2 linked regions of the Streptomyces noursei ATCC 11455 genome follow. The protein of the gene in region 2 interacts with the protein of the main gene of each other region in a pairwise test. Links are inferred from orthologs where the notes say so. Each region holds a gene or a part of one and is shown on either strand. Other genes may lie near its edges. The genes, in order: ligA and SNOUR_RS26285.

Region 1 (14,280 bases), 2.9 Mb from region 2 along the record:
GACGACCTTCAGCCCGCGCTTCTCGACGACCGCGTCCGGGTCGCCCTCGCCGGCCAGCACGCCCTCGATGGCCTGCCGGGCCAGCTTGTCGTTGAGCGAACCGTCGGCGACCAGCGCGGCGACCCGGGCGACCTGCTCCGGGGTGATCGGCAGCGCGGCCAGCTCCAGCCCGTCCTCGTTGGCGCGGCGGGCCAGCTCGCCCATCCACCACTTGCGGGCCGCGGCGGCGTCCGCACCGGCCTCGGTCGTGGCGACGATCAGGTCCACGGCGCCCGCGTTGAGGATCGACTGCATGTCGAGCTCGCTGATCCCCCACTCCTCGCGGAGGCGGTTGCGGCGGACCCGCGGCAGCTCGGGCAGGGTGGCCCGCAGCTCCTCGACCCACTCACGGGACGGGGCCACCGGCACCAGGTCGGGCTCGGGGAAGTAGCGGTAGTCCTCCGCCTCCTCCTTGACCCGGCCCGAGGTGGTGGAGCCGTCGTCCTCGTGGAAGTGGCGGGTCTCCTGGATGATCGTGCCGCCGGAGGAGAGCACCGCGGCGTGCCGCTGGATCTCGTACCGGGCGGCCCGCTCCACGGAGCGCAGCGAGTTGACGTTCTTGGTCTCCGAGCGGGTGCCGAACTTCTCGGTGCCCCTGGGGCGCAGCGAGAGGTTCACGTCGCAGCGCATCTGGCCCATCTCCATGCGGGCCTCGGAGACGCCCAGCGCCCTGATCAGCTCGCGCAGCTCGGCGACGTACGCCTTGGCGACCTCGGGGGCCCGCTCGCCGGCGCCCTCGATCGGCTTGGTGACGATCTCGATGAGCGGGATGCCGGCGCGGTTGTAGTCCAGCAGCGAGTGCCGCGCGCCGTGGATCCGGCCGGTCGCCCCACCGATGTGGGTGGACTTGCCGGTGTCCTCCTCCATGTGGGCGCGCTCGATGTGGACGCGGAAGACCTCGCCGTCCTCCAGCTGCACGTCGAGGTAGCCGTCGAAGGCGATCGGCTCGTCGTACTGGGAGGTCTGGAAGTTCTTCGGCATGTCCGGATAGAAGTAGTTCTTCCGGGCGAAGCGGCACCACTCGGCGATGGAGCAGTTCAGTGCCAGGCCGATCTTGATCGCGGACTCCACGCCGGTCGCGTTGACGACCGGGAGGGAGCCGGGCAGGCCCAGGCAGGTGGGGCAGGTCTGCGCGTTGGGCTCGGCGCCCAGGGTGGTTGCGCACCCGCAGAACATCTTGGTGTGGGTACCGAGCTCGACGTGCACCTCCAGACCCATCACAGGGTCGTAGGTGGCCAGCGCGTCCTCGTACGGCACCAGGTCGGTGACAGTCACGGTGAAACTAACCTCTCAGGTCCGGCGCCGGTCAGCCCGCGAGGACGTCGTCGTCGTTGAGACGACGCAGTTCGCGGACGAGCAGAGCGACACCGGTGACGATGGCGGCGGCGGAGACGACGGCGTCGACCAGCTGAAGCATGTCCTGCTCCCCCTTGGCCTTCTTCGCCTGCTTGACGACGCTCACCGCGCCGAACAGCGTGGTGCCGATGGACAGGTAGGTGCCGGGCTTGGACTTCTTGAAGTTCTTGGCCTTGGCCAGCTTTCCACTCACAGCGTCTCCTCCAGCAGGTCGTTGACAGCTCCGCTCACAGGGCCGGAGCCTCCTCGATGAGCGGGTGGCCCCACTTCTCGGTGAGCGCGGACTCGACCGCGGCGCCGACCTTGTACAGCCGGTCGTCGGCCATGGCCGGGGCGATGATCTGCAGCCCCACCGGCAGCCCGTCCTCGGGAGCCAGTCCGCAGGGCAGCGACATGGCGGCGTTGCCCGCCAGGTTGGCGGGGATGGTGCACACGTCGGCGAGGTACATCGCCATCGGGTCGTCGGTGCGCTCGCCGATCGGGAACGCGGTGGTCGGCGTGGTCGGCGAGATGATCACGTCGACCTGCTCGAAGGCCCGCTCGAAGTCGCGGGTGATCAGCGTGCGGACCTTCTGTGCGCTGCCGTAGTACGCGTCGTAGTAGCCGGAGCTGAGCGCGTACGTGCCGAGCATGATGCGGCGCTTGACCTCGGGGCCGAAGCCGGCTTCGCGGGTCAGCGCGGTGACCTCCTCGGCGGACTTCGTGCCGTCGTCGCCGACCCGCAGGCCGTAGCGCATGGCGTCGAAGCGGGCGAGGTTGGAGGAGCACTCGGAGGGCGCGATCAGGTAGTACGCGGCCAGTGCCAGGTCGAAGGACGGGCAGTCCAGCTCGACGACCTCGGCGCCCAGCTCCGTGAGCAGCGCGACCGTCTCGTCGAAGCGCTGGAGCACGCCGGGCTGGTAGCCCTCGCCGCGGAACTGCTTGACGACGCCGACCCGCATCCCGTCCACGCTGCCGTTGCGGGCCGCCTCGACGACCGGCGGGACCGGGGCGTCGATGGAGGTGGAGTCCAGCGGGTCGTGGCCGGCGATGGCCTCGTGGAGCAGCGCCGCGTCCAGCACCGTGCGGGCGCACGGGCCGCCCTGGTCCAGGGAGCTGGAGAAGGCCACCATGCCGTAGCGGGAGACCCCGCCGTAGGTGGGCTTGACGCCGACGGTGCCGGTGACGGCGGCGGGCTGACGGATCGACCCGCCGGTGTCCGTGCCGATGGCCAGCGGGGCCTGGAAGGAGGCGAGGGCGGCGGAGGAACCGCCGCCGGAGCCGCCGGGGATCTTGGTGAGGTCCCAGGGGTTGCCGGTCGGCCCGTAGGCGCTGTTCTCCGTCGACGACCCCATGGCGAACTCGTCCATGTTGGTCTTGCCGAGGATGACGACGTCGGCGGCCTTGAGCTTCTTGGTCAGCGTGGCGTCGTAGGGCGCCATCCACCCTTCGAGGATCTTCGAGCCGACGGTGGTCGGCATGTCCTGGGTGGTGAAGATGTCCTTCAGTGCGAGCGGGACACCGGCCAGCGGGCCGAGCTTCTCGCCGCGGGCCCGCTTCTCGTCGATGGCGCGGGCCTGGGCCAGCGCGCCCTCGCGGTCCACGTGCAGGAAGGCGTGCACCTTCTCGTCGACGGCCTCGATGCGGGCCAGGTGGGCCTCGGTCACCTCGACGGCGGTGAGCTCGCCGGCGGCGATCTTCGCCGCGATCTCTGCGGCGGTGAGCTTGATCAGGTCTGCCATGATCACTCCTCCCCCAGGATCTGCGGCACCTTGAAACGCTGCTGCTCCTGAGCGGGGGCGCCGGAGAGCGCCTGCTCGGGGGTGAGCGACGGACGGACCTCGTCCGACCGCATGACATTGGTCAGCGGCAGCGGGTGGGAGGTCGGCGGAACGTCTTGACCGGCGACCTCGGAGACGCGGGCGACCGCGCCAATGATGTCGTCGAGCTGTCCGGCGAAGTGGTCGAGCTCTTCGTCCTTCAGCTCCAGACGTGCCAGCCGGGCGAGGTGGGCGACCTCCTCGCGCGTGATGCCAGGCATGCAGCGATCCTCTGGTGTTTTCGGTGGAGTGTTCTGGGCGGAGTGTTCCGGAAGGAGATTTCTAGGCGAATTCTCCGCAGGAGTATTCCGGCCCAATCCTATGGCGTAGGGGAACGCCGCCGCGAAACGCTTTCGCCGGACCGCTGCAACGGAGCGTTTCGCGGGGCCGTCGGGCGGTCCGGCCGGACCGCCCGACGGCCCCGTGGCGGGGGCGGTCAGCCGCCGTCCGCCGCCGGGGGCCGGGGGGCGTCCGGCGGCTCCGCCTCGCCCGGGGCACCGGCTGGCGGATCGTTTGCTCTGGAGCCGGGCGCGCGCGGTTCCCGCGGCGCCGGCAGGCCCGGTACGGGGGCGTCCGGCGCGGGCTCGTCCGGGTCCGGGTCCGGGGCTGGTTTCGGCTCCGGGTCCGGTTTCGGGTCTGGTTCCGGGTCAGGATCTGGTTTCGGGTCCTGGGTCGGGACCTGGGCTTGTGCGGTGGTGTCGGAGCGGGGAGTTGGGACGGCCGGTGGCCGGGTCAGTTCAGGACCTGTCCCGAAGGGCGCTCGGCTGCCTTCTCCGCCGTGAGGGCGGACGTCTCCGACGCACGGCGCCAGCCGTGCTCACCACGGGCCCGCAACCAGGCCGTGGTCTCGTCCGGTGGCATCGCGGCGGCCACCAGCCAGCCCTGGACGGCGTCACAGCCCAGGTCGCGCAGCCGCTCCCAGGTCTCGTCGTCCTCGACGCCCTCGGCGACGACCAGCAGGCCCAGCGAGTGGGCCAGGTCGAGGGTGCAGCGGACGATCTCGGCGTCCTCGGTGTCGACGGCCAGCCGGGCCACGAAGGAACGGTCGATCTTGAGCTCGCTGACCGGCAGGCGTCGCAGGTGGACCAGGGAGCTGTAGCCGGTGCCGAAGTCGTCCAGGGACATCTTCACGCCGTGCGCGGTGAGCCCGGCCAGGGTGTCGGCGGCCCGCTGCGGGTCCTCCAGGAGGACGTGTTCGGTTATCTCCAACTGGAGGGCGCCCGGTGGGACGCGATGTCGGGCGAGCCGGGCGGCGACCGCGCCGGCGAAGCCCGGGGAGTGCACGTCGCGCGGTGAGACGTTCACCGCGACCGGCACCTCCAGGCCCATCGCGCGCCAACGCGCCACCTGGGCGAGCGCGGTCTCCAGGACGTACTCGGTGAGCCGGGGCATCAGGCCGGAGGACTCGGCGATGGCGATGAACTCGTCCGGAGGGACCCGGCCGCGGTCCGGGTGGACCCAGCGGACCAGCGCCTCCAGTCCGGAGACATGGCCGTCGAAGCGGACCTTGGGCTGGTAGTGCAGCTCCACGTCGCCGGCGTCCAGGGCGCGCCGCAGATCGCCCAGCAGGCCGAGCCGGTCGGGGGTGTTGCCGTCCCGCTTGGCCTCGTAGAGCTCGACACCGCTGCGGTCCCGCTTGGCCTGATACATCGCCACGTCGGCGCGGCGCAGCAGCCCTTCGGCGTCCAGCGCGTGCTCGGGGAAGACCGCGACCCCCGCGCTGGCTTCGAGCACGAGGGTCAGTCCGTCGAGGTCCAGCGGGGAGCTGAGGGCCGCGACGAGGTTGCGGGCGACCCGCTGGGAGCTGGTGAGGGAGTCGGTGGCGGGCAGCAGGACGGCGAACTCGTCGCCGCCGAGCCGGGCGGCCTCGGCGCCGCGCGGGAGGGCGTGCCGCAGCCGGTCGGCGATCTGGAGCAGCAGGCGGTCGCCGGCGAGGTGCCCGAGGGTGTCGTTGACGGAGCGGAAGCGGTCGAGGTCGATGAGGACGAGGGCGGCACGGGTGCCGGCCCGCTCGGCCTCGTCCAGGGCCGTCCAGGTGCGCTCCAGCAACCACTGGCGGTTGGGCAGGCCGGTGAGCGGGTCGCGCAGCTGCTCCTCGGCACGGGCCCTGGCTATCCACAGGGTGGAGTCCAGCGCGATCAGCGGGACCGCGAACAGCGGCAGCAGCAGCGGGGCGCCCACCGCGCACACCGCGATCAGCGGGGAGATGCCGACCAGGGCGATGCCGACCAGGGCCTGCCGCACCACCGCCGGGCGGGCGATGGCGGGCAGACCGCCGCCGAGCGGCAGCCGGCTGAACCACAGCAGTCCCCGGCTGACGAGGAGATAGCTCCCCGCCATCACGAGGACCTCGGGCAGGACGGAGAGGTCCCAGGCATCGGGCGTCCAGGGCCGGCGGACGCTGGGCTGCACCCCGCAGACGACCAGGCCGAGCGCCGCGGCGCCGATGCCGAGGAGGTCAACTGCCCCGTGGACGACGGCCTGTCGCCAGCGCTGCCGTCGGGCGGCGCCGACCAGGACCACGACGGAGAGGCTGACCAGGATGGCCGGCACCCAGCCGTAGAGCAGGAGCACGGCGAGGGCGAGGGCCGCCCCGGAACCGGTGCCGCCCCACCACCGGTCCCGGCCGAGGGCGACCAGGTGGCCGACGATGACGCCGGTCAGGACCGCCAGCGACCAGCCGATGGCTCCGGCGGGGAACAACGGCTCGCCGTCGCCGAGCGAGTGGAGCACACCGGCGGCGAGCACCACGCACGCCGCCATGACGAGGGCCGCGGGCAACGCGGGCACCACAAGCCGGCGGAGCCGCGACGCCGGAGCGGCGCTGTCGGTCGGTTTCATTCCGATCCCTCTCACAGCCGGCTGTGCCCGCGCCACGGCAGGCGCACACGTCAACAGTAGGACGCGGAAGGCCACTGCGGGCAGCGATCCGCAGCGGTTGCCCGAATGCGACCCGGCCTCCCAGATCAATCTGGTATGCGCCGATGGGGTGACACCTCACTCCTCCTCAGGCGGAGTGACAGCTACCGCTCGTGCCGCCTCGGGACCCTGCTCCAGCAGCACAGCGAAGCCGTCATCGTCCAACACGGGGACCTTCAACTGCATGGCTTTGTCGTACTTCGAACCGGGGTTGTCGCCCACCACTACGAATCCGGTCTTCTTGGAAACGGATCCGGTCACCTTCGCACCAAGAGCCTGTAGCGCTTCTTTCGCGCCATCTCTGGTGTGTGACTGAAGTGTGCCCGTTACCACGACGGTGACGCCTTCCAGGGGACGCGGGCCCGTTTCACCCGACTGCTCCTCCTCCATACGGACGCCCGCGGCCCGCCAGCGCTCGATGATCTCCTGGTGCCAGTCCACGGCGAACCACTGCTTGAGCGAGGCGGCGATGGTGCCGCCGACGCCCTCCACGGCCGCCAGTTCCTCCTCGCTCGCCTCCTGGATCCGGTCGATCGAGCGGAACTCCCGGGCCAGCGCCTGCGCCGCCACCGGGCCCACGTGACGGATCGACAGCCCGGTGAGGATCCGGGCCAGCGGGCGCTCCTTGGCCGCCTGGATGTTCTCCAACATGGCCAGGGTGTTCTTCTTCGGCTCGCCCTTCTGGTTGGCGAAGAAGGTGACGACCTTCTCCTCGCCGGTCTTCGGGTCGCGCTTGGGCAGGCCGGTGTCCGGGTCGAGGACATGGGACTTGATGGGCAGCAACTGCTCGACGGAGAGGTCGAACAGACCGCCCTCGTCCATCAGCGGCGGCTCGGCGGGCTCCAGCGGCTGACTGAGGGCGGTGGCGGCGACATAGCCGAAGTTCTCGATGTCCAGGCACTTGCGGCCGGCGAGGTAGAACAGCCGCTCACGGATCTGGGCGGGGCAGGACCGGGCGTTGGGGCACCGCAGGTCGATGTCGCCTTCCTTGGCGGGCTGGAGCGCCGAGCCGCACTCGGGGCACTCGGCGGGCATCACGAACTCCCGCTCGGCGCCGTCCCGCAGGTCGACGACCGGGCCGAGGATCTCCGGAATGACGTCGCCCGCCTTGCGGATGACGATGGTGTCGCCGATCAGGACGCCCTTGGCCTTGACCACGTCCTGGTTGTGCAGGGTGGCGAACTCCACCTCGGAACCGGCGACGGTGACCGGCTCGACGACCGCGTACGGCGTGACCCGTCCGGTGCGGCCGACGCCGACGCGGATGTCCACCAGCTTGGTGTTGACCTCCTCCGGCGGGTACTTCCAGGCGATCGCCCAGCGCGGCGCCCGCGAGGTGGCGCCCAGCCGGCCCTGGAGCCGGATCTCGTCGAGCTTGACCACGACGCCGTCGATCTCGTGCTCGACGGCCGTGCTGCGGGTCTCGGGGTCGCCGTAGTGGGCGATGAACTCCCGTACCGCGGCGAGGGAGTCCACCACGCGGTTGTGCGTGGCGGTGGGCAGGCCCCACTCCTTGAGCAGGTCGTACGCCTCGGAGAGGCGGTCGATCTCCAGGCCGTCGCGGGCACCGAGGCCGTGCACCACCATGTGCAGCGGGCGGGTGGCGGTGACCTTGGGGTCCTTCTGGCGCAGCGAACCCGCCGCGGCGTTGCGGGGGTTGGCGAACGGCGGCTTGCCGTCGGCCACCAGGCGCTCGTTGAGCTCCAGGAACTTCTCCATCGGGAAGTAGACCTCCCCGCGGATCTCGACCAGCTCGGGGACCCGGTCGCCCTGGAGGCGGTGCGGGATCTCGGCGATGGTGCGGACGTTGGGCGTGATGTCCTCGCCGGTGCGGCCGTCGCCCCGGGTGGCGGCGCGGGTGAGGCGGCCGTGCTCGTAGGTGAGGTTGACCGCGAGGCCGTCGACCTTCAGCTCGCACAGGAAGTGGTAGCCGGCGCCCCTGGCGTCGCCGCCCAGTTCGGTGGCGATCCGCTCGGCCCAGGCCGACAGCTCCTCGTCGTCGAAGGCGTTGTCCAACGAGAGCATCCGCTCGCGGTGCGCGACCTCGGTGAACTCCGTGGCGTACGACCCGGCGACCTTCTGGGTCGGGGAGTCCGGGGTGCGCAGCTCGGGATGGGTCTCCTCCAGGGCCTCCAGGGCGCGCAGCAGCTTGTCGAACTCCGCGTCGCTGACGACCGGGGCGTCCTTCACGTAGTACCGGAAGCGGTGCTCCTCGATCTGCTCAGCGAGCCGCGCGTGCTTCTCCCGTGCCGCGGCGGGCACCTCGGATGCCGCCGCGTGCTGTTCGCCAGCCACCGTCTTGTCCTCCCGTGTCCTTGAGGGCGGTCACTCAGGGTTGTCTGCGAGTGACCTCGCCGCCCGGACGCAGTGGGCGAGCGCCGCGCGGGCGTAGGCGGGCGAGGCGCCCGCCAGACCGCACGACGGGGTGACCACCACGGACTCCGCGAGAAGTCCAGGTGCCAGCCCCAGCCTGCGCCACAGCGTCCGGACACCCATGACGCTACCGGCAGGGTCTGACAATCGACCGTCCACGCCCGGCACCACGCCCGCGAACAGCGCGGTACCGCCCTCCACCGCCTCGCCGAGCACCTCGTCCTCACGCTCGGTGAGCAGCGCGGCATCGAACGAGATGCCGGTCGCGCCGGCCCGCCGCAGCAGTGCGAACGGCACCTCGGGCGCGCAGGAATGGACCACGACCGGTGCGCCGTCCGCCGCCCCGACCAGGTCGCGCAGCGCGCCCTCGACGACCGCGCGGTCCACGGCCCGGTGGGTGCGGTAGCCGCTCGCGGTCCGCACCCGCCCCTGGAGCACCGCGGTCAGCGACGGCTCGTCGAGCTGGAGGACGAGTTCGGCGCCCGGTACCCGCCGTCGGACCTCGGCGAGATGGCCGCGGAGTCCCTCGGCGAGCGACTCGGTGAGGTCCCGGCAGGCCCCGGGGTCGCCGAGCGCCGCCTCGCCGTTGCGCATCTCCAGTGCGGCGGCCAGGGTCCACGGGCCGACCGCGGAGACCTTCAGCGGTCCCTCGTATCCCTGGGTGAACTCCTCCAGGGCGTCGAGGTCCTCGCCGAGCCAGGAGCGGGCCCGGCGGGTGTCGCGGCCGGGCCGGTCGCTGATCCGCCAGCCGCTGGGCTCCACATGGGCGTAGAGCTCGACGAGCAGGCCCAGAGTGCGGCCGATCATGTCGGCGCCGGGCCCCCGGGCCGGGAGCTCGGGCAGATGGGGGAAGTCCTCCAGCGATCCGGTGACGGTCTTCGCTGCTTCGCGCGCGTCGCCGCCCGGCATCGACCCGATGCCGGTCGCCGCGCCCGCGGCCCACTTGTGCCTGGTGTTCTCGCTCACCCCGGAAGGGTATGCGGCGGTGGGCCGGGCGGGCCGCCCCAGCCCCGCCCGGCCCACCTCCGTACGCCCGGCGCGAACGCCGCACCCGGGTCAGCGCCGGCCGCGGACGCCCAGCCAGCCGACCACCGCCGCGGCCGCCAGGGCCACCGCGGTCAGCGCGAAGGCGTATCCGGTGCCCTGGTAGGCGTCGCCCGCGCCGGTCAGAATCGCGCCCATGCCGGCGATGCCGACCAGCGAACCGACCTGGCGGTTGGCGTTGAGGGTCGCGCTGCCGATGTCGGCGTGCTCGCGGCCCGCGGCCTCCATCAGGACGCCGGTCATCGCCGGGGAGCTGATCCCGCTGCCGATGTTGGTGACGGCCAGCACCACCGCGATCACCCCGTACGGCAGGGTCGGCGAGAGGACCAGGAAGAGCAGGAGGTAGCCGGCGGCGGAGAGGGCCAGGGAGACAGCGAGCGCGGCCCGGTTGCCGGTGCGCGGCGCGATCCGCGTGTAGAGCACGTTGCCGATCGGGATGACGAGGACGGCCGGGAGCATCTGCAGACCCGCGGTCACCGCGTCGGCGCCGCGGCCCGTCTGGAGGAAGAGCCCGAGGACGAACAGCGCCCCGTAGAAGGCGAAGTTGAAGAGGAAGCCGACCACGTTGGCGGCGGAGAAGCGGCTGTCGGCGAAGAGGGTGACGGGCAGGACCGGGGTGCGGGCGGTGCGTTCCCGGACCACGAACCCGGCGGCGGCGAGCACGGTCACCGCGAACGCGGCCAGGACGCCGGGGGCGGCCCAGCCGGCGGCGGGCCCCTCGATGAGGGCGTAGCTGAGCGAGCCGAGGGCGAGCAGGCCGAGGACGTGGCCGGTGCCGCCGAGCGGGGCGCCGGTGCCCGGGACCGCGGCGATCACCCGGCGGGTGAGCAGCAGTCCGGCGATCCCGATGGGGAGGTTGACCAGGAAGATGCTGCGCCAGCCGAGGGTGCCGACGAGCAGGCCGCCGACGGTCGGTGCCAGGCCGACGGAGGTGGAGACGATCGCGGACCAGATGCCGAGCACCTTCGCCCGGCGGGCCGGCTCCGGGAAGGCGTTCATCAGCAGCGACAGCGAACTGGGCATGAAGAGCGCGGCGCCCGCCCCCTGGGCGAAGCGGGCCGCCACCAGGGCGCCGCCGCCCGGCGCCGCGGCGCCCAGCAGGGACGCGGCGGTGAAGACGGCCAGCCCGACGAGGTAGATCCGCCGGGCGCCGAACCGCTTGGCGAGCGAGCCGGCGAGCAGCAGCAGCGCGGCGAAGGCGAGGACGTAGCCGTCGACGACCCAGGTGAGGCCGGACATGGTCAGTCCGAGCCGGGCCCGGAGGTCGTGCGCGGCGACGTTCATGATGCCGGTGTCCAGGCTCGCCATCACGAACCCCAGGGCCAGGACGACGAGTTGGGTGGCTCCGCCGGCGGGTGCGGGACGGGTGGGGGTGCTCGCCGTCGCACGCGGCGCCGCGTTCTCAGTGATCATGGATTTAGTTATAGCTGTATCTATCCGTCCTGCGCGATGGTTACAGCTATAACTTTATCGAAGCGATACCAAGAAACGCCGAAGGCCCCCGGAGCGATGCCCGGGGGCCTTCGGCGCGACGGCGGTCGGGCGCTAGTCCGCGACCCGGCCCAGCGCTCTGAGGAGTTCGTCGCGGAGCGCGGCGCGCTCCTCGTGGGAGAGGTGGTCCAGCGGGGACTCCGTGCCCATCCGCCGCAGCAGGTCCAGCCGCAGCTCCCGACCGGCCTCGGTCAGCACCAGTTGCTTGGCGCGCCCGTCCGCGGGGTGCGGGCGGCGGACCACCATCCCCTGCTTCTCCAGCTTGGAGATGACGTAGGTGACGTTCGGCGGCTCGCAGCACAGCACCGCGGCCAACTCCCGCGCGGTCTTGGGCTCGCCCAGCTCCTCCAGCGCCTTCGCCTGCGTCGGCGTCAGGTCCAGCTCCGCGATCCGGCTGCGCTGGTGGGCGTCCAGGCGGCGGCTCAGCTCGGTGACCAGCCCCCTGATCTCCCGGAACCCGCACCCGGCCGCGGCGGTGGTCTTCGCTTCGGTGGTCGCCCTTGACGTGGTCACCCCTGAAGCGTACGTCGCCCCCGCGCGGTGCACGGGGGCGAGGGCGGGCGGACCACCGGGCGGCCCCGGGAGCCCCGGGGCCGGGTCCGGTCAGCGGCCCGGCCGGACCACCAGGTCCTTGATCTCCGCGTCCCGCGGCAGGTCGATCGCGGTGAGGATGGCCGTGGCCACCGACTCCGGGTCGATCCACCGGGACGCGTCGTACGCCTTGCCCTCCTGGCGGTGGGTGCTCTCCTGCATGGGCGTGGCGGTGCGCCCCGGGTAGATCGAGGTGACCCGGACGCCGTTGTCGTGCTCCTCCGCGCGCAGCGCGTCGGCCAGCGCCTTCAGGCCGTGCTTGCTCGCGGCGTACCCGCCCCAGTTGGGGTTCGCGGTGAGCCCGGCACCGGAGTTGACGAAGACCACGTCGCCCTTGGCGATCCGGACCAGCGGCAGCAGCAGCCGGGTGATCTCGGCGGGCGCGACGAGGTTGACCGCCAGCTGCCGCTGCCACGCCTTGGCCGGCAGGTCGCCGACCGCACCCAGCTCGATGACGCCCGCGATGTGCTGGATCGAGTCGAGCCGCTCCGGCAGCCGTTGGTGCCCGAGCGCCCAGTCGAGCTTCTCGGGGGTGGCGAGGTCACCGACGAGGGTGTGCGCCCCGGGGAACCGCTCCGCCAACTCCTTGGCTCGGCCGACGTCGCGCGCCAGCAGCCACAGCTCCTCACCGCGCTCGGCGAGCCGCCGTGCGACCGCCGCTCCGATGCCCGATCCGGCGCCCGTGATCAAGTGCGTACCCATGGGGGCGATCCTACGGCGTGCCCCCATGGGCGGGTCAGCCCGCGGCGCCCGCCAGCGCTTCCAGGTGGGCCAGCGCGGCCGCGCCGTCCTCGGCGAAGAACACCAGCTCGGAGAGGGGAACGGGCAGGAAGCCCTCCGCCTCCATCCGCTCGAACTGGGCCTTGAGCCCGTCGTAGAAACCGGCGGTGTTCAGCAGCACCACCGGCTTGCCGTGCATCCCGTGCTTGCGCAGCTCCAGGATCTCGGTCGCCTCGTCCAGCGTGCCGGTGCCGCCCACCATGACGACGATGGCGTCGGCCCGCGCCAGCAGCTGCGCCTTGCGCTCGGCGAGGTCCTTGGTGACGACCATCTCGTCCGCGTTGGCCCGCGCCTTGTCCGCCAGGAACTCCACGGAGACCCCGAGCAGTTTCCCGCCGACCTCCTGGACGCCGTCCGCCATGACCTTCATCAGCCCGGTGTCCGAACCGCCCCAGACCAGGGCATGTCCACCCCGACCGATCGATTCGGCGAATTCGCGGGCGGGCACCACATAACGGTCGTCGAGGTCGGCGGCGGAACAGAAGACGCAGATATTCATGCCGTTCAGCCTACGGGCACGCGGCGACCGCCCCACGGGGCGCGGGGAAGGACACCGGGCCCGGCCGCGGAGCGGTTCCGCGGCCGGGCCCGGCGGGGCGTCTAGATCAGGCCCTGGTCCAGCATCGCGTCCGCGACCCGCTCGAAGCCGGCGATGTTGGCGCCCGCCACGTAGTCACCGGGCCGCCCGAAGCGCTCGGCGGTCTGGTGGCAGGTGTCGTGGATCCCCCGCATGATGGCGGCGAGTTCGCCCTCCGTGCGCTCGAACGCCCACGCCTCGCGGGCGGAGTTCTGCCGCATCTCCAGCGCGCTGGTCGCGACCCCGCCGGCGTTGGCGGCCTTGCCCGGGCCGAAGGCCACGCCGGCCTCCTTCAGCAGCGCCACCGCCTCCGGCGTGGTGGGCATGTTGGCGCCCTCGGAGACCGCCTTGACGCCGTTGCGGACCAGGATCCGGGCGGCGTCCGCGTCGAGCTCGTTCTGGGTGGCCGACGGCAGCGCCACGTCACAGGCGACGTCCCACACGCTCCCGCCGGCGACGTACTTCGCCGAACTGCCGCGCCGCTGGGCGTAGTCGCCGACCCGGCCGCGCTCGACCTCCTTGACCTGCTTGAGCAGCGCCAGGTCGATGCCCTTCTCGTCGACGACGTAGCCGCCGGAGTCCGAGACGGTCAGGACGTTGGCGCCGAGCGCCTGGGCCTTCTCGATGGTGTAGATGGCGACGTTGCCGGACCCGGAGACCACCACCTGCTGGCCGTCCAGCTCCTCGCCGCGCTGCTTGAGCATCTCCTCGGTGAACAGCACATTGCCGTAACCGGTGGCCTCCGTACGGGCCTTGGAGCCGCCCCACGCCAGGCCCTTGCCGGTCAGGACGCCGGCCTCCCAGCGGTTGGTGATCCGCCGGTACTGGCCGAAGAGGTAGCCGATCTCCCGGCCGCCGACGCCGATGTCGCCAGCCGGCACGTCGGTGTGCTCGCCCAGGTGACGGTGCAGCTCGGTCATGAAGGACTGGCAGAAGCGCATCACCTCGGCGTCCGACCTGCCGTGCGGGTCGAAGTCGCTGCCGCCCTTGCCGCCGCCGATGTTCAGCCCGGTCAGGGCGTTCTTGAAGATCTGCTCGAAGCCGAGGAACTTCACGATGCCGAGGTTGACGGACGCGTGGAACCGCAGGCCGCCCTTGTAGGGGCCGAGCGCGCTGTTGAACTCCACCCGGAAGCCGCGGTTGACCCGGATCGTGCCGGAGTCGTCCTGCCAGGGCACGCGGAACATGATCTGCCGCTCCGGCTCGACGATCCGCTCCAGGACCTTGGCGTCGGCGAACTCCGGCCGGGCGGTGAGCACCGGTGCCAGCGTTTCGAGGACCTCCAGGGCCGCCTGGTGGAACTCCGCTTCA
Region 2 (14,788 bases):
GGTGACCCGCCCGTCCGGCGTCGCGATACGAACGGCCTCGGCGGTGAACACCAGCGCCGACGGCATCCTCTGCGAGCCGCGCACCTTGGGGCGGGTCAGCCGTGGATCGTCGGTCACCTCCAGCTCCACCGTGAGCCGTGCGTACCGGTGGGCCCACGTGGGCAGCGGCCCGCGCCGCACGTCCGCGGCGTGCAGCGCGGCGGACGCGGCCCCCGCCGCGGCGCAGAGCAGGACCGCCGCCAGCGCCACGAGCGCCCCTGCGGTCCGGCCGGGTGCAGCGTCGTTCCCCCGGGCGGACCGGCCGCCCTTCGACCGGGCCCGCCAGAGCGCGAGTGCGGCGAGCGCCACGGCCATGGCGCAGCCCGCCGCCACCATGCCGCCCGGTGCGCCCAGGGCAACCGCTGCCGCCGCCCACGCCGCCCCCGCGGGGCCGACGAGTCGCAGGTCGGCGGGGCCGTCCTGATGCGCGTCGGCCCTGCCGTACGACGGGTCGGCCCGGCCGTCCTGGTGCGCCTCCGCCGCACCGCCCGGCGTTCCTTCCCGGCCACCGGCCCCGACGCGCCCCGTCGACGCCCCGGCGTCCGCCGAGGTCACGGCCCCACCGGCAGGGTTCTCGTCCTCCGGAGTCGACGTCATGGCGTCACCAAGGGGCGCAGGTCGGCAAGGCGGCGCTCACCGATGCCGGCCACCTGTCGGAGCTGGTCCACCGAGGTGAACCCGCCGTGCCGGGTGCGGAATTCGATGATGTGGCGGGCCAGGACGGGCCCCACTCCGGGCAGGGCATCGAGCTGCTGCTCCGTCGCCGAACTGAGGCTCAGCGGCCCACCCGTCAGCCCAGGCGTCCCGCTCCCGGCACCGCTTCCGCCACCCGTCGCACCACCGGCCCCGGGCTGGCCGCCCGCGCCGGCGCCCTCCGCAGCGACCAGGATCTGTTCGCCGTCGGTCAGCAGCCGCGCCCGATTCAGCCCCCGGAGATCCGCCCCGCGCAACACCCCGCCCGCGGCCTGCAGCGCATCCATCACCCGGGAGCCCGCCGGCAACCGGTGCACCCCGGGTCGGTGGACCTTCCCCGCGACATCCACGACCAGCATCCGGCCCGCCCCGCCCGGTGGCCCACCCGTCGCCGGGCCGCTGGACGAGGAGTGCGCCGACGACCACGGCGGAGCCGGCGAGCGGGCTCCGGGGCCCGGCGCCGGAACCGTACGCTCGACACCCGGCGCACGCACCGGCTCCGGGCGCCCCGCCCAGAAGTGCTGGACCGCGAAGCCCACGGCCACCACGAGCACCAGGGCCAGCGCGCCCAGCGCCTTCGGGGTCGTGCCGCACCGTAACTGCACCCAGAGCGGCAGCCGTTCATGCACCGCCGACCACCAGCGTTCCTGCCGGCGGGCGCCCGGCGGGTCGTGCTCCCGGGACGGCGGCGCACGGTGCCCGTACGACGGTTTCGCCCCCGCGTCGGGCGGACGGCGACCACCACCGAGCCCTCTCGCTCCCGGACCCGTACGTCCCTCGGCGCTCCCGTCCTCCCTACCGCGGCCGCTCCCCGTACCGCCGCCCCGTGCCGCCTCGGCCCCGTGCCCCACCTGATCGGCGCCGAAGATCGCCGCGGCTCGGGCCCGCGTCCGTTCGCGTTTCCACTCCCGCACGCGGTCCCGTTCTCGCCGCCCCCAGCGCGCGGTCGGCACAGCGGAGGTCGAGGAAGCAGGGGGCGCAGGGGGCGCAGCGGGCGGGCGGGATGGTCCGGCCGGTGGCTCCGGCGCGGAAACGGACACCGCTACTGACGTCGTATCCGGCAAGGAAGCCGTTCGATAAGTGCTCATAGCCCTCGACGGTAGGCACCTCGCGCGGATCCCGCCGATCTGCGTCACATCCCGTGGATATCCGGGGAGTTGTGGATAACTCCGTCACCCGCACGGGCATCCGGAACCCGGCGTCGTCACCACCGCAACAGCCGTCACACAGAGGTCGGGCAGGTGCCGACCCCACGGCCGCCACCTGCCGCACCACGGCTCATCGCAGATCACCGTGGCTCATCGCAGTTCATCGCGGCGAGACCACGACCCCCAGCAGCCCCGGCCCGGTGTGTGCGCCGATCACCGCACCGACCTCGCTGACGTGCAGCTCGTTCAGCCCCGGCACCCGTTCCCGGAGGCGTTCGGCCAGTGCGTCCGCCCGCTCCGCCGCCGCGAGGTGGTGGACCGCGATGTCGACCTGGCCGTCCCCCGCCCGCTCCGCGGCGATCTCCTCCAGGCGCGCGATGGCCTTGGAGGCCGTACGGACCTTCTCCAGCAGTTCGATGCGCCCGTCGTCGAGTTGAAGGATCGGCTTGACCGCGAGCGCGGAGCCGAGCAGCGCCTGCGCGGCGCCGATCCGGCCACCGCGCCGCAGATAGTCGAGGGTGTCGACGTAGAAGTAGGCGGCGGTGCCCGAGGCGCGCTTCTCCGCGGCGGCCACCGCGTCGTCCACGTCCCCGCCGGCCTCCACCGCCTCCGCGGCGGCGAGGGCGCAGAACCCAAGGGCCATCGCCACCATCCCGGTGTCCACGACCCGTACCGGTACCGGGGCCTTCTTGGCCGCCAGCACCGCCGCGTCGTAGGTGCCGGAGAACTCCGACGAGAGGTGGAGGGAAACGATGCCGCTCGCCCCGGCCTCCGCGATGGCCCGATAGGTGTCCGCGAACACGGCGGGGCTCGGCCGCGAGGTGGTCACGGGCCGGCGCTTCTGGAGCGCCTGGGCGACCGATCTCGCGGAGATCTCGGTGCCCTCTTCCAGGGCCTGGTCCCCCAGGACGACGGTCAGCGGTACGGCCGTGATGTGGTGGCGTGCGACAGCCGCCCGCGGCAGGTAGGCCGTGGAATCGGTGACGATCGCGACATGGCGGGACATGACTGGGAGGTTAGTCGGGGACGCAGGCGCCCGACAGTGCGGGCCCCTCCCCAAGATTTTCCAGGTTGTACCAAGGCTCTGCCAAGTCCGCCCAGGTCACGGCCTGTCGGGAAGGGGAAAGAGTCGAAACGGAATGATCGCACAGCAGTTGGCTGATCGCATGGGCGCTGCGCGGGGACCGGGGATGCCACAGCCCGGGGGGCTTGAGGTCCCGCGCCACACGGGGGAAGGCGAACCAGCGCCTACCCTGCTGTCCCGCCACCGCCGCCCTTCCCCCAACGGGACGGCTCCCGTCGCGGGCTCTTCTCCCACGGATACGTCGGCCGGGTGCGGGGATCCTGGGCGGTGATCGCAGGCGCCTCGTCCTCCACCGGGCCCCGGGCATGCCCCTTCCCGCCCGCGCCCGGACCGGCCCCAGGTGCCCCGCCCGCGCCCGGCGCCCCCGTCTGCTCCCGCTCGTGCTCCCGGTCCACCGGGGCGTCCGTCCAGTGCCGCAAGGCCCCCGCCTCCACGTCGATCTGGTCGCTCAGGGCGGCCAGATCGTCTTCGGCGAACTTGCGGGCCCGGTCGCGGGCGGCCCAGCGCAGCGACTCGGCGGAGTGCGTGATCCGCTCCAGCCGCTCCCGGAGCTCGGGGAGGCGGTCCGCGATGCTGGCCTTGCTGGGTTCGCTCTCTAGGCGGCGGAGGTCGTCGTCCAGCTCCCGGCCGTGCGCGCTGAGGCGTTCGAAGAGCCGGACCGCCTCGTCGAGCGAGGCGTCGTCGGCGGAGCCGGACCGCAGGACCTCCTGGGTGGCCCGCATGGACGTGCGCAGCGAGAGCCGCAGTTGGGCCAGTTCGCCGACGACTCCGGGCTGGGTGAACTGCCGGGCCCGCAGGGTGGTGTCCTCGACCGTCCGTCGGGCCTGGGCGACCTTGCGGTCGACCCCGCGCTTGGCTGCCTGGACCGCCCTGACCGTGAGGAACACCCCGGCGACGACGAACAGCACGAAGAGCAACCCGAAGATGGCGACCGCGGCTTCCATGGGCACTCCCCTGAGGTGTCGGCGGCGCCGGTTCTGTGCCGGCGCCCGTACCTCCACGGTAAACGCGTCGGGCAGGCCAGGGGTTCCAAACGAACCCCCAACCTGCCCGTAGGGGAAACCACCTATACGCGCGCGGGACACCGCTCCCGTCCACCGCTCCGGCCCGCAGAAGGCCAGTTCAGAGGCGACTGCAGTGCGTTCCTGCGGTCAGGGCCGCGACCGGGTGGGGGCTGCGCGGGGCACCCCTCACCCGACCGGCCGGGTGCTGCCTGATCACGCCGGGACGATGTTCACCAGCTTCGGTGCCCGGACGATCACCTTCCGGACGCCCGCGCCGCCCAGCGCCGCGACCACCGCCGGCTCGGCCAGCGCGGCCGCCTCCAGGTCCGCGTCGGAGATCGACGGCGCGACCTCCAGGCGGGCCTTGACCTTGCCCTTGATCTGGACGACACAGGTCACCGCCTCGTCCACGACGTAGGCGGGATCGGCCACCGGGAAGTCCGCGTGGACGATCGTGTCGGTGTGGCCCAGCCTGCGCCACAGCTCCTCGGCGATGTGCGGTGCCAGCGGGGCGATCAGCAGCACCAGCTGCTCCGCGACGGTCCGCGAAACGGCGCCGCCGGCCTTGGTCAGGTGGTTGTTCAGCTCGGTGATCTTGGCGATGGCGGTGTTGAAGCGCAGGTTCGCCATGTCCTGGGTGACACCGTCGATCGCCTTGTGCAGCGCCCGCAGGGTGGCCTCGTCCGGCTCGGCGTCGACGACGGTGACCTCGCCGGTCGCCTCGTCCACCACGTTGCGCCACAGCCGCTGCAGCAGGCGGTACTGGCCGACGACGGCCCGGGTGTCCCAGGGCCGGGAGACGTCCAGCGGGCCCATCGCCATCTCGTACAGGCGCAGGGTGTCCGCGCCGTACTCGACGCAGATCTCGTCCGGCGTGACGGCGTTCTTCAGGGACTTGCCCATCTTGCCCAGCAGCCGGGAGACCTTGCCGCCCTCGTAGTAGAAGACGCCGCCGTCGTGCTCCTCGACCTCCGCCGCCGGGACGGCGATGCCGCGGGTGTCCCGGTAGACGTACGCCTGGATCATGCCCTGGTTGTACAGCTTGTGGAACGGCTCGGCGGAGGAGACGTGCCCCAGGTCGTGCAGCACCTTGGACCAGAAGCGGGCGTACAGCAGGTGCAGCACCGCGTGCTCGGCGCCGCCCACGTACAGGTCGACGCCACCGTGCGGCTGGCCCTCGCGCGGGCCCATCCAGTACTGCTCGACGGTGGGGTCGACCAGCGCGTCGCCGTTGTTCGGGTCCAGGTAGCGCAGCTCGTACCAGCACGAACCGGCCCAGTTGGGCATGGTGTTGGTCTCGCGCCGGTAGCGCCGCACCCCGCGGCCGTCGCCCAGGTCCAGCTCGACGTTGACCCAGTCCTCATTACGGGACAGCGGGGTCTCGGGCTGGGTGTCGGCGTCGTCCGGGTCGAAGGTGCGCGGCGAGTAGTCGTCGACCTCGGGCAGCTCCAGCGGCAGCATCGACTCGGGCAGCGAGTGCGCCACACCGTCCTCGTCGTAGACGATCGGGAACGGCTCGCCCCAGTAGCGCTGACGGCTGAACAGCCAGTCGCGCAGCCGGTAGTTGACGGTGCCCTCGCCGATGCCGTTGGCGGTCAGCCACTCGGTGATCTTCGCCTTGGCCTCGGTGACGCCCAGGCCGTCCAGCGAGATGGTGTCGTCGGCCGAGTTGACCAGCTTCGCTTCGTACGAGGCGAACGCGTCGTCCCAGGTGGTGGTGTCGGTGCCGCGGCCGTCGCTCGGCTCGACGACGCAGCGCATGGGCAGCTCGAAGGCGCGGGCGAAGGCGAAGTCGCGGGTGTCGTGGGCCGGGACCGCCATGATCGCGCCGGTGCCGTAGCCCATCAGGACGTAGTCGGCGATGAAGACCGGGATCCGCTCGCCGCTGACCGGGTTGGTGGCGTGCACGCCGGTGAAGACGCCGGTCTTGTCCTTGGCCTCGGCCTGCCGCTCGACGTCCGACTTGGCGGCGGCCTGCTTGCGGTAGGCGGCGACGGCCTCGGCGGGGGTGGCGTGGCCGCCGGTCCACACGTCGTGGGTGCCCTCGGGCCAGGCGTCGGGAACGATCGAGCCGGTGCCGTTGTCGGAGCCGGCGATCAGTGGGTGCTCGGGGGCCAGGACCATGTAGGTCGCGCCGAACAGGGTGTCCTGGCGGGTGGTGAAGACCGTGATCCGGTCGGAGTCGCTCACCGGGAAGTCGACGCGGGCGCCCTCGGAGCGGCCGATCCAGTTGCGCTGCTGCAGCTTGATGGCCTCGGGCCAGTCCAGCGCGTCCAGGTCGCGCAGCAGGCGGTCCGCGTAGGCCGTGATGCGCATGTTCCACTGGCGCAGCTTGGCCTTGAAGACCGGGTAGTTGCCGCGCTCGGAACGGCCCTCGGCGGTGACCTCCTCGTTGGCCAGCACCGTGCCCAGTCCGGGGCACCAGTTGACCGGGGCGTCCGAGGCGTACGCCAGGCGGTACTCGCCCAGGACGTCGGCCCGCTCGGTGCCGGACAGCTCGGCCCAGGGCCGGCCGTCGGGGGTGGGCCGGGCGCCGGCCTCGAACTGGGCGACCAGGGTGTCGATCGGCCGCGCCTTGTCGGCCTCCGGGTCGTACCAGGAGTTGAAGATCTGCAGGAAGATCCACTGGGTCCACTTGTAGTACGCCGGGTCGATCGTCTCGATCGAGCGGCGCTGGTCGTGGCCCAGGCCCAGGCGGCGCAGCTGGCGCCGCATGTTGACGATGTTGGCCTCGGTGGAGACCCGCGGGTGGGTGCCGGTCTGCACGGCGTACTGCTCGGCGGGCAGGCCGAAGGCGTCGAAGCCCAGGGTGTGCAGGACGTTGTGGCCCGTCATGCGGTGGTAGCGGGCGTAGACGTCGGTGGCGATGAAGCCCAGGGGGTGGCCGACGTGCAGTCCCGCACCCGAGGGGTAGGGGAACATGTCCATGACGAACTTCTTGGGGCGGGCAACCGCCGCGGGGTCGCCGCCCAGGTCCCCGTTCGGGTTCGGGGCCTCGTAGGTCCCCTCCGCCTCCCAGAAGTCCTGCCAGCGTGCCTCGATGTCAGCGGCCAGCGCGGCCGTATAGCGGTGCGGCGCTGCCACCTCAGCAGCGGTAGTCGTCTCGCTCATCGTCCTCAAAGCTCCATCGATCGTCTCTGCCTGCGGCTGCTGCGGACACGGTTTCTGCGGAAACAAAAATGCCCCTCACTCAGGAGGGGAAGCCGCGCCGATGCCGACCCGGGCGACCACAGCGAAGGGCCCGGTCGGGACTGATCAGCGCGGCCCGCTAAGCAGAAGGCGTACGGCACACATGGCGCCAGAGTACCGCAGGGCACACAGGGCCCGCGCCCGGGATTCGCCCCGGGCGCGGGCCCTGCCCCGTTTTCCCCGTCCCCCGCCGACGCGCCCATAGGGTCACGGGGTGGCGGAGGAGCGGGGCGGGGCCCCTGCGTCAGGGACGGTAGGAGCTCACGTATCCGGCACCCGGGCTGCCGACGCCGGTGACGTCGTCATAGCCGACGGTGGCCTGCAGGGAGCTGTCCTTGCCGAGGCTGCGCAGCGAGGTGATGGTGCCCTTGGCCGCGTCGACGCCGTTGGCGAAGTCGACCCGGACGACCGCCAGGTCGCGGCCGGCACCCAGCGGGTGGTCGGTCACGTCGTGGTAGGCGGCGGTGCCGTAGCGCTGGTAGATGGCCGGGTTGGCGAAGCCGATGGCGACGCCGTGCCGGGCCTGCTGGGCCAGCGCCTGGACGCCCGCGATCACCGGCGCGGCCAGCGAGGTGCCGCCGATGCGGTACTCGTCGTAGCCGAGCTTGCCGTTGGGCAGCGTCTGGGTCTGGCCGACCAGGAAGCCGGTGTTGGGGTCGGCGACCGCCGAAATGTCCGGAACGGTGCGCATGGCGTTGCCGCCGTTGGCCTTGGCCAGCGCGTCCGGGACGACCCCGCGCTGGTAGAAGGGCTGCGCGACGGCCTTGCTGGTGCCGCCGCCCGCGCCACCGTTGAAGGCGCCGGGGAAGTCGGTCCAGTCGTTGCCGTCCTTGGAGAGCACCGCCTTCTGGGTGCCCCAGCCGGTCTCCCACAGGTAGCCGTTGCCCTTGCCGACGGCCAGGGAGGTGCCGCCGACCGCGGTCACCCAAGCGGAGTTCGCGGGGGTGTCGACCTGCTTGGTGCCGGTGTTGGCGACCTCGTCACCGTTGTCGCCGGAGGAGAAGTAGAAGCCGATGCCCTCGACCGCGCCGCGCTGGAAGAGCTGGTCGTAGGCGGCGGCCACGTCCGGGGTCTCGTTGGCCTCGACGTCGCCCCAGGAGTTGGAGACGATGTCGGCCAGGTGCCCGTCGACGACCTTGCCGAGCGAGTCCATCAGGTCGTCGTCGTTGCAGGAGGCGGCGCCGACGTAGACGATGCCCGCGTCGGGGGCGACCGCGTGGACGGCCTCGACGTCGAGGGTCTCCTCGCCGTACCAGCCGGCCGCCTTGCAGTCGTCGATGTGCGTGTAGCCCTTCGGCAGGACCTGCGAGAGCTGACCCTTGCGGTAGCGGGGGTCGCCGTTACGGGCGGCGTAGGTGTCCGCGTCCTTGGCGATGGTCGGCGAGGCGTAGGCGTCGGTGATCGCGACGGTGACGCCCTTGCCGGTCCACTTCTTCGCCCCGTAGGCGGCGCGCAGCTGCTTGCCGGTGTAGCCCTTGATCGCGTACGGCGCCTTGCCCCCGTAGGCCGACGGCAGGCTCTCGTTGGTCCGCGACCCGTAGTACGTGGAGAACGGCCCGGAGTTGCGGAAGACGGGGGACGGCGGCGGCAGTTCGGCGGAGTGGTGCCGGGCCAGCCGGGGCGCGTTGTCCAGGCCGGTGACCGTCAGGACCGCGTCGGAGACGGACGCGGGCGCGGAGGCGGTGGCCGACGGCGCGTGGTAGGTGTGGCCGTTCTTGCGGTAGTTGTGCAGGTCGGTGGCGAAGGCCCGCTCGGCGGCTGCCGCCTCGCCGGTGACCGTGACGTAGCGGTCGGTGGTGCCGGTGACCGTCAGGCCGGACTTCTTCAGCCAGGCGGTCACCCTGGCTATCTGGTCCTGGGTGGCACCGTAGCGGGCACCCACCTGGGCCGGGCTCAGGTACTTCCCGTACGCGGCGGAGTGCGGGTCGGCGACGGCCTTGGCGTAGTCCGCGAGGCCCTTGGCGTCCCGGCCGGCCAGGTAGACCCGGGCGTTGACCGCGGTGGAACCGGCGGTGGAGCCCTGGTCGGCCTGCTCGGTGGCCCATCGCGGCTTGGTGCCCTGCAGTGCGTGCCGACCCCCGTCGTGGCCCGCGGCGTCGGCGGCCGGTGCACCGAGCGCGAGCGCTCCGGCGACCAGCGGCAGCGCCGCTGCCCAGGCCAGACCCGCGCGGGCGCGCAGTGATCTGGTGCGGCTTGCTCTCATGTAACCCCCTGCTGTGGCGATGCGGTGCGCTGCGGGGTGACGCCGCGCCGGTGCGCCGGTGCGCGACACCTCATCAGCGGTGAATGCGTCGGATGTGACGCTCACGCGATTCGCCACTCTTTCGGTGAACCGTTCATGTCAGGGTCATGCGATCACCAAGAAGAGCCCAAGGAACCACAAGGAACGGACAGAACCAGTCACGAAGAGAGCACTCAACTGGCCACATCAGACAGGCTGTTGACCGAATATCAGGGCAACCCAGGAAGATCTGCGCACCGCGAACCCGCCGCCCCGGAACGCACAACAGAGTGGGCCGCCCTTGACGGACGGCCCACTCTGTCTTCTGTGGAGCTAAGGAGAATTGAACTCCTGACCTCCTGCATGCCATGCAGGCGCTCTACCAACTGAGCTATAGCCCCAGGTCTTGTCTCCGCTGCGGTTTCCTTCCGGCTCCCCGCTGCGGCATCGCCTACATTACACGGACCCCCCGGCCTTCTGCCAAATCGCCCTCCCGTCGCCCGACCACCACCCCTGGACGAGGCCCTTCGGGCCGCGGCGCCCCCTCGGGCCCTCCGGCGGGGCCCGAGGTACTGTCGGCAGGCCGTGCCCGATTCGTCCCTGGGGAGCCGTACGCCGTGACCGCGCTGGATCCACACCGGCCCACCGAGCCTCGCGGCCCACGCCCCGGCGCGGGCGTGATCCGCCGCCACCCGGTGTGCGCGGCGGCGCTGGCCTGCCTGGTGTCCTTCACCGCCTTCTGGATCGCACAGCGGCTGGCGCACGTCTCGATGGTGGACCTGATGGTCTACCGCGCCGAGGGCGAGACCGCCCGCGCCGGCAAGGACCTCTACGACATGGTGGCCACCTCCGCACGGCTGCCCAACACCTATCCCCCCTTCGCCGCGCTGCTGTTCGTCCCGCTCACCTTCTTCGGCGTCCCGGTGATGCGCACCCTGGCCACGGCCGGGAACCTCGTCCTGCTCGTCGCCGTCGTCCACCTGTCCCTCCGCCTGGTCGGCCGGCCCCGGCGGATGCCCCCGCTCGCCGCGACACTGGCGCTCTCCGCCCTGCTGGTGTGGTGCGAGCCGGTCTGGACGACGCTGCGCTACGGCCAGATCAACCTGCTGCTCGCCGTGCTGGTGCTGTGGGACCTGACCCGTCGGGACACCAACCGCTGGGCTGGTATCGGCATCGGCATCGCGGCCGGCATCAAGCTGACCCCGGCGCTGTTCGCCGTCTTCCTCGCGCTGGCGGGCGCGGTCCACGCCATCCGACGGCTGCGCTCCGGCGCCGGCTGGCGCGCCGCCTGGAACCCCTGGCTCCGGCAGGCCGCCGTCGCCACCGGCACATTCGGCGCCACCGCCCTCCTCTCCGCGATCGTGCTACCGCGCGACTCGCATCGCTTCTGGACCGAGATCGTGTTCGCCGCCGACCGGGTCGGCGAGGTGGAGATCACCGCGAACCAGTCGCTCCGCGGCGTCCTGGCCCGCCTGCTGCACACCCACGACCCCGGCACCGCCTGGCTCGTCCTGGCCACCGTGGCGACCGCCGCCGGGCTGGCGCTGGCCGCCGCGGCACTGCTGCGCGGCGAGCGCGCCTGGGCGACCCTGACCTGCGCGGCCACCGCCCTGCTGATCAGCCCGATCTCCTGGTCGCACCACTGGGTGTGGAGCGTCCCGATGCTGATCCTGCTGGGCTCCGAGGCGCTGCGGCGCCCCGGGGCCGCGGCCCGCCGCTGGTGGGCGGTGACCGGGGTGGTGGGGCTGCTGTTCTGCTCGTTCGCACTGTGGTGGGTGCCACACCGCTGGCACCAGCACGAGGAACTGCACCAGAACGCCGGGCAGATGCTGCTCTCCGCGGTCTATCCGCTGGCCGGGCTCACGCTGCTGGCACTGACCGCGGCCCGGCTCCGTCGACCGGCCGGGGCCACCGCGATATCCGCGCCCGCGCCGGACTCCGCGTCCACGACCTAGGGTCTGCCCGATGGGTCAGGGTCCCCGCCCGATCCCTCCGGGCCGCGCCGCCCGTGGTCGTCCTCGTCGTCGTCCCCGTGATCGTCACCGTCGTCGCTCGTGCGCCGCCGACCGCCGTCATGTCCGCCCCCGTCGCGCCGCCGCCTCCGGCGTGCTGTCGCGGTCCCGCCGTCGGCCGTTCCGGCAGCGGTTCCGAGGCGTGAACGCCCCGCCGTTCCGCGGGAGTTCCGGGTTACCGGAAACGATCGAAAGTGCTCGCAATCGCCCAACACGGCTCGAAAGATGACCGCTTGGCGAGATTCGGGACCGCCCCGGTCTCACCCGGGGACCCCCAACTCAGGCCGTGGCGAAGGAATAGAACCGTTTCAGCGTGCAGTGCTCGTCGAGCAGCCGGCCGTAGATCGGCTCCCCCTCGAGCTCGCGGTAGGTCTCGATGGGGTCGCCCTTTATGACCAGGGCGCGCGCGCATTCCTCGCACCAGTACTGGTAGTCGGCGTTGACCGGTTCCATGTCGCGGACGATCGGCGTGCCGCTGCCGCACCAGTCGCACTTCCTGCTGTGGGCGCCCATCCATCAGCTCCAACTGTGGCCGCAGGCCGTACAGACGAAGGAAACACCGCCGTTGTCGCCCAGCACCTGTGCGACATGGGAGGAACCGCACGAAGGGCACTGGAAAGCCACGCCCCCGGTTGCGCACGCGGCGGGCGGGCCGAGCAGGTCGTCGACCTCCCCATGGATGCACGTGGGCATCGCGATCTCTCCTCCCCTGGCGGCGCCGTCCGATTCTGCCACGGACCGACCACCAGGTCAGGTCCGCCCACGGAGCAGCCCGGCCACCCCACCGGGCGCCGCCGCGCCGGCCGGCGCGAGAACACTCCCCCGCGGCACTCTTGACACCCCGCCCGCGTCCTCCGCCGCCCGACGATCGGGGAAGAACATCCCGAAAGGCGAGCTTGCCGACGGGACCACCCACGGCCCCAACCTCCCGACCGACAGCACCAGTCCGGGCACGCCCACGCCTCCCCCACGCCTCCCCCGCGGCGCCCTCCCCACCCGCGCCCGCCCGCAGCCCGACCCCGTCCACGACGCCCTTGTGGTGGCTGTTCGCGAGGCCCCATGTCGCGGCCCGCCCCGTGGCCATGACGGGGAGTTCCCGATGCCGGCAGCCCAACTCCGCGGCGCCCACGGGCGGCACCGCACGTCGACGGGCCCGCCGCGGAGCCCCCCGATCTCCCGGCCGGTGCGGGCCGGCGCGGAGTATGCGCGCCCGCGAGCGGCCGGCGGCTCCTCGACTGCCCGCCCGTCCACGGCCCGCCTCCGAGGACCGCGCGGAGCCGGGACGGCAGCGTGGGCGAAGGCGGGGGCGGCGGAGGCGGGAGGGCGGCGGGACCAGGCGCGAAGAGCCGTGCACCCCCGTAGGGTGACGTACCCCACAGCCCCGTAGACGGTGGGGGACTTCCGGCGTGACGTCAGGCCGCGCGCCGGTGCGACCGGGCCGCGGCATCGCATCCGGCCGCAACGCAAAGATCCCCACCTCTTGAGGAGGTGGGGATCTTCCGGGTTGTGGAGCTAAGGAGAATTGAACTCCTGACCTCCTGCATGCCATGCAGGCGCTCTACCAACTGAGCTATAGCCCCGGGTCTTGTTCCGTTCCTCCGGGGTTTCCCCCGGCGGCGCCGCGAACAAGATGAACTTTAGCCTGCGACCTGCCCAGATGTGAAATCCGGTCCGGGCGCCCCCGCTCCGGGGGCTCAGTCGTCGTCGCCGAGCACCGGCTCCGGCAGGGTGCCGGCGTTGTGCTCCAGCAGTCGCCAGCCGCGTGCGCCCTCGCCCAGCACGGACCAGCAGCAGTTCGACAGACCGCCCAGGCCCTCCCAGTGGTGGGCCTCCAGGCCGAGCAGCCGCCCGATGGTGGTGCGGATGGTGCCGCCGTGGCTGACGACGACCAGTGTGCCGTCGTCGGGCAGCTTGTCGGCGTGGTGCAGGACGACCGGGGCGGCCCGGTCGGCGACCTCGGTCTCCAGTTCGCCGCCACCGCGGCGCACCGGCTCACCGCGCTTCCACGCGGTGTACTCCTCGCCGTACCGGGCGAGGATCTCGTCGTGCGTCAGGCCCTGCCAGGCGCCCGCATAGGTCTCCCGCAGTGCGGCGTCGTGGGAGACGTCCAGTCGCGTCAGAGCGGCCAGCTCGGCCGCCGTCGCCATGGCCCGGCGCAGGTCGGACGCGATGATGGCGTCCGGCCGCAGCGCGGCCAGTAGACGGGCGGCCCGGCGGGCCTGGGCGAGACCGGTCTCGGTCAGCTCGATGTCGGTCGAGCCCTGGAAGCGGCGCTCAAGATTCCAGGCCGTCTGGCCGTGCCGCCACAGGACGACACGGCGGCCCCGACCACCTTTGCTGCCGTTCAGCGCAGGTCTCCGTCCGCGTCGCCTCCGGTGGTCCGGGCGTGCTCCGCTGCCTTGCCGCGGGTGGCCTTGGCCTCCTCGGGGAGGTCGATCTCCGGGCAGTCCTTCCACAGGCGCTCCAGGGCGTAGAACACCCGCTCCTCGCTGTGCTGGACGTGGACGACGATGTCGACGTAGTCGAGGAGCACCCAGCGGGCCTCGCGGTCGCCCTCGCGCCGGACCGGCTTGGCGCCGAGGTCCTTGTTGAGGCGTTCCTCGATCTCGTCGACGATCGCCTTGACCTGGCGGTCGCTGGGCGCGGAGGCCAGCAGGAAGGCGTCGGTGATCGAGAGGACGTCGCTGACGTCGTACGCGATGATGTCGTGCGCGAGCTTGTCGGCCGCCGCCAGGGCGGCGGCGTTGATGAGCTCGATGGAGCGGTCCGTGGCGGTCACAAGCGGCTTTCCGGGTCGGGGGGGGCCGCTCCGGCCGGGACGCAGGACGCGCGGCACAGCAGTGGCGCACCGGCAGTCCTGGGCGGCCGGATCGGCGGTCAGGTACCCCTCAAGGGTCTCACGGACCACCGACACTCCCGGCGGGGATTTCCACCCCACCGGGAGGTACCGGCATCCTGCCTGGTCAGACCCACGGTCCGCGGCCCGGTCAGCCCTTGTAGTCCTGACCCAGGACCACCGCGATGTCGGCGTTGGCGGCGACCTTCCCCTGCTGGACGGCGCTCGCCGGCAGACCCAGCGTCTTGGCGACCTCGGCGGCCTTGGCCCGCTGCGGGGCGTCCGCGTACGTCACCTGGGAGGCGGTCGCGGTGCCACCGCTGCCGCCGTCGACGAAGGTGTAGCCGCCGTTGAGCAGCGCGACCTGGGCCTTGCCGGTGGCGGCCTTGTCGCCGGTGCCGTTGCGGACCGCGACCCTGGGGGTCGCGCCCGGGTCGGTCTTCTTGACCGTGCCGCCCAGGATGTCCTTCACGACGCCTGCCGCGGTGCTCTGGCCGATCGTCCCGTCGGCCTGCACCGGCAGCACCTGGGTGTTGTACTTGTCGGTCTTCGCCAGCTCGGC

The links.
Region 1: the proteins of SNOUR_RS26285 (region 2) and ligA interact in binary tests that used the Escherichia coli proteins (3 or more experiments, as listed by UniProt). The link is inferred for Streptomyces noursei ATCC 11455 from one-to-one orthologs.

The regions. Positions count from the first base shown.
Region 1 is NZ_CP011533.1:3,252,782-3,267,061, forward strand. What follows is about bases 5,801-8,759. They hold ligA (NAD-dependent DNA ligase LigA), read right to left. Parts: upstream 8,409-8,759; coding sequence 6,192-8,408; downstream 5,801-6,191. Other genes in these bases: SNOUR_RS13455 (putative bifunctional diguanylate cyclase/phosphodiesterase), read right to left, coding at 5,801-6,035; SNOUR_RS13465 (methionine synthase), read right to left, coding at 8,439-8,759. In the rest of the region: Asp-tRNA(Asn)/Glu-tRNA(Gln) amidotransferase subunit GatB, read right to left, coding at 1-1,314; SNOUR_RS13440 (hypothetical protein), read right to left, coding at 1,346-1,588; Asp-tRNA(Asn)/Glu-tRNA(Gln) amidotransferase subunit GatA, read right to left, coding at 1,623-3,116; Asp-tRNA(Asn)/Glu-tRNA(Gln) amidotransferase subunit GatC, read right to left, coding at 3,119-3,415; more of SNOUR_RS13455, read right to left, coding at 3,927-5,800; more of SNOUR_RS13465, read right to left, coding at 8,760-9,452; SNOUR_RS13470 (MFS transporter), read right to left, coding at 9,543-10,943; SNOUR_RS13475 (MarR family winged helix-turn-helix transcriptional regulator), read right to left, coding at 11,076-11,534; SNOUR_RS13480 (SDR family oxidoreductase), read right to left, coding at 11,625-12,314; SNOUR_RS13485 (LOG family protein), read right to left, coding at 12,349-12,891; gdhA (NADP-specific glutamate dehydrogenase), read right to left, coding at 12,993-14,280. UniProt on the Escherichia coli protein: DNA ligase that catalyzes the formation of phosphodiester linkages between 5'-phosphoryl and 3'-hydroxyl groups in double-stranded DNA using NAD as a coenzyme and as the energy source for the reaction.
Region 2 is NZ_CP011533.1:6,195,518-6,210,305, reverse strand. The notes cover bases 3,982-7,448. They hold SNOUR_RS26285 (leucine--tRNA ligase), read right to left. Parts: upstream 7,080-7,448; coding sequence 4,182-7,079; downstream 3,982-4,181. Other genes in these bases: SNOUR_RS26280 (S53 family peptidase), read right to left, coding at 7,402-7,448. Also shown: SNOUR_RS26305 (ComEC/Rec2 family competence protein), read right to left, coding at 1-636; SNOUR_RS48485 (ComEA family DNA-binding protein), read right to left, coding at 633-1,361; SNOUR_RS26295 (DegV family protein), read right to left, coding at 2,041-2,886; SNOUR_RS26290 (hypothetical protein), read right to left, coding at 3,129-3,908; more of SNOUR_RS26280, read right to left, coding at 7,449-9,360; SNOUR_RS26270 (glycosyltransferase 87 family protein), read left to right, coding at 9,996-11,333; SNOUR_RS26265 (hypothetical protein), read right to left, coding at 11,670-11,903; SNOUR_RS26255 (histidine phosphatase family protein), read right to left, coding at 13,085-13,738; rsfS (ribosome silencing factor), read right to left, coding at 13,735-14,169; SNOUR_RS26245 (LCP family protein), read right to left, coding at 14,378-14,788.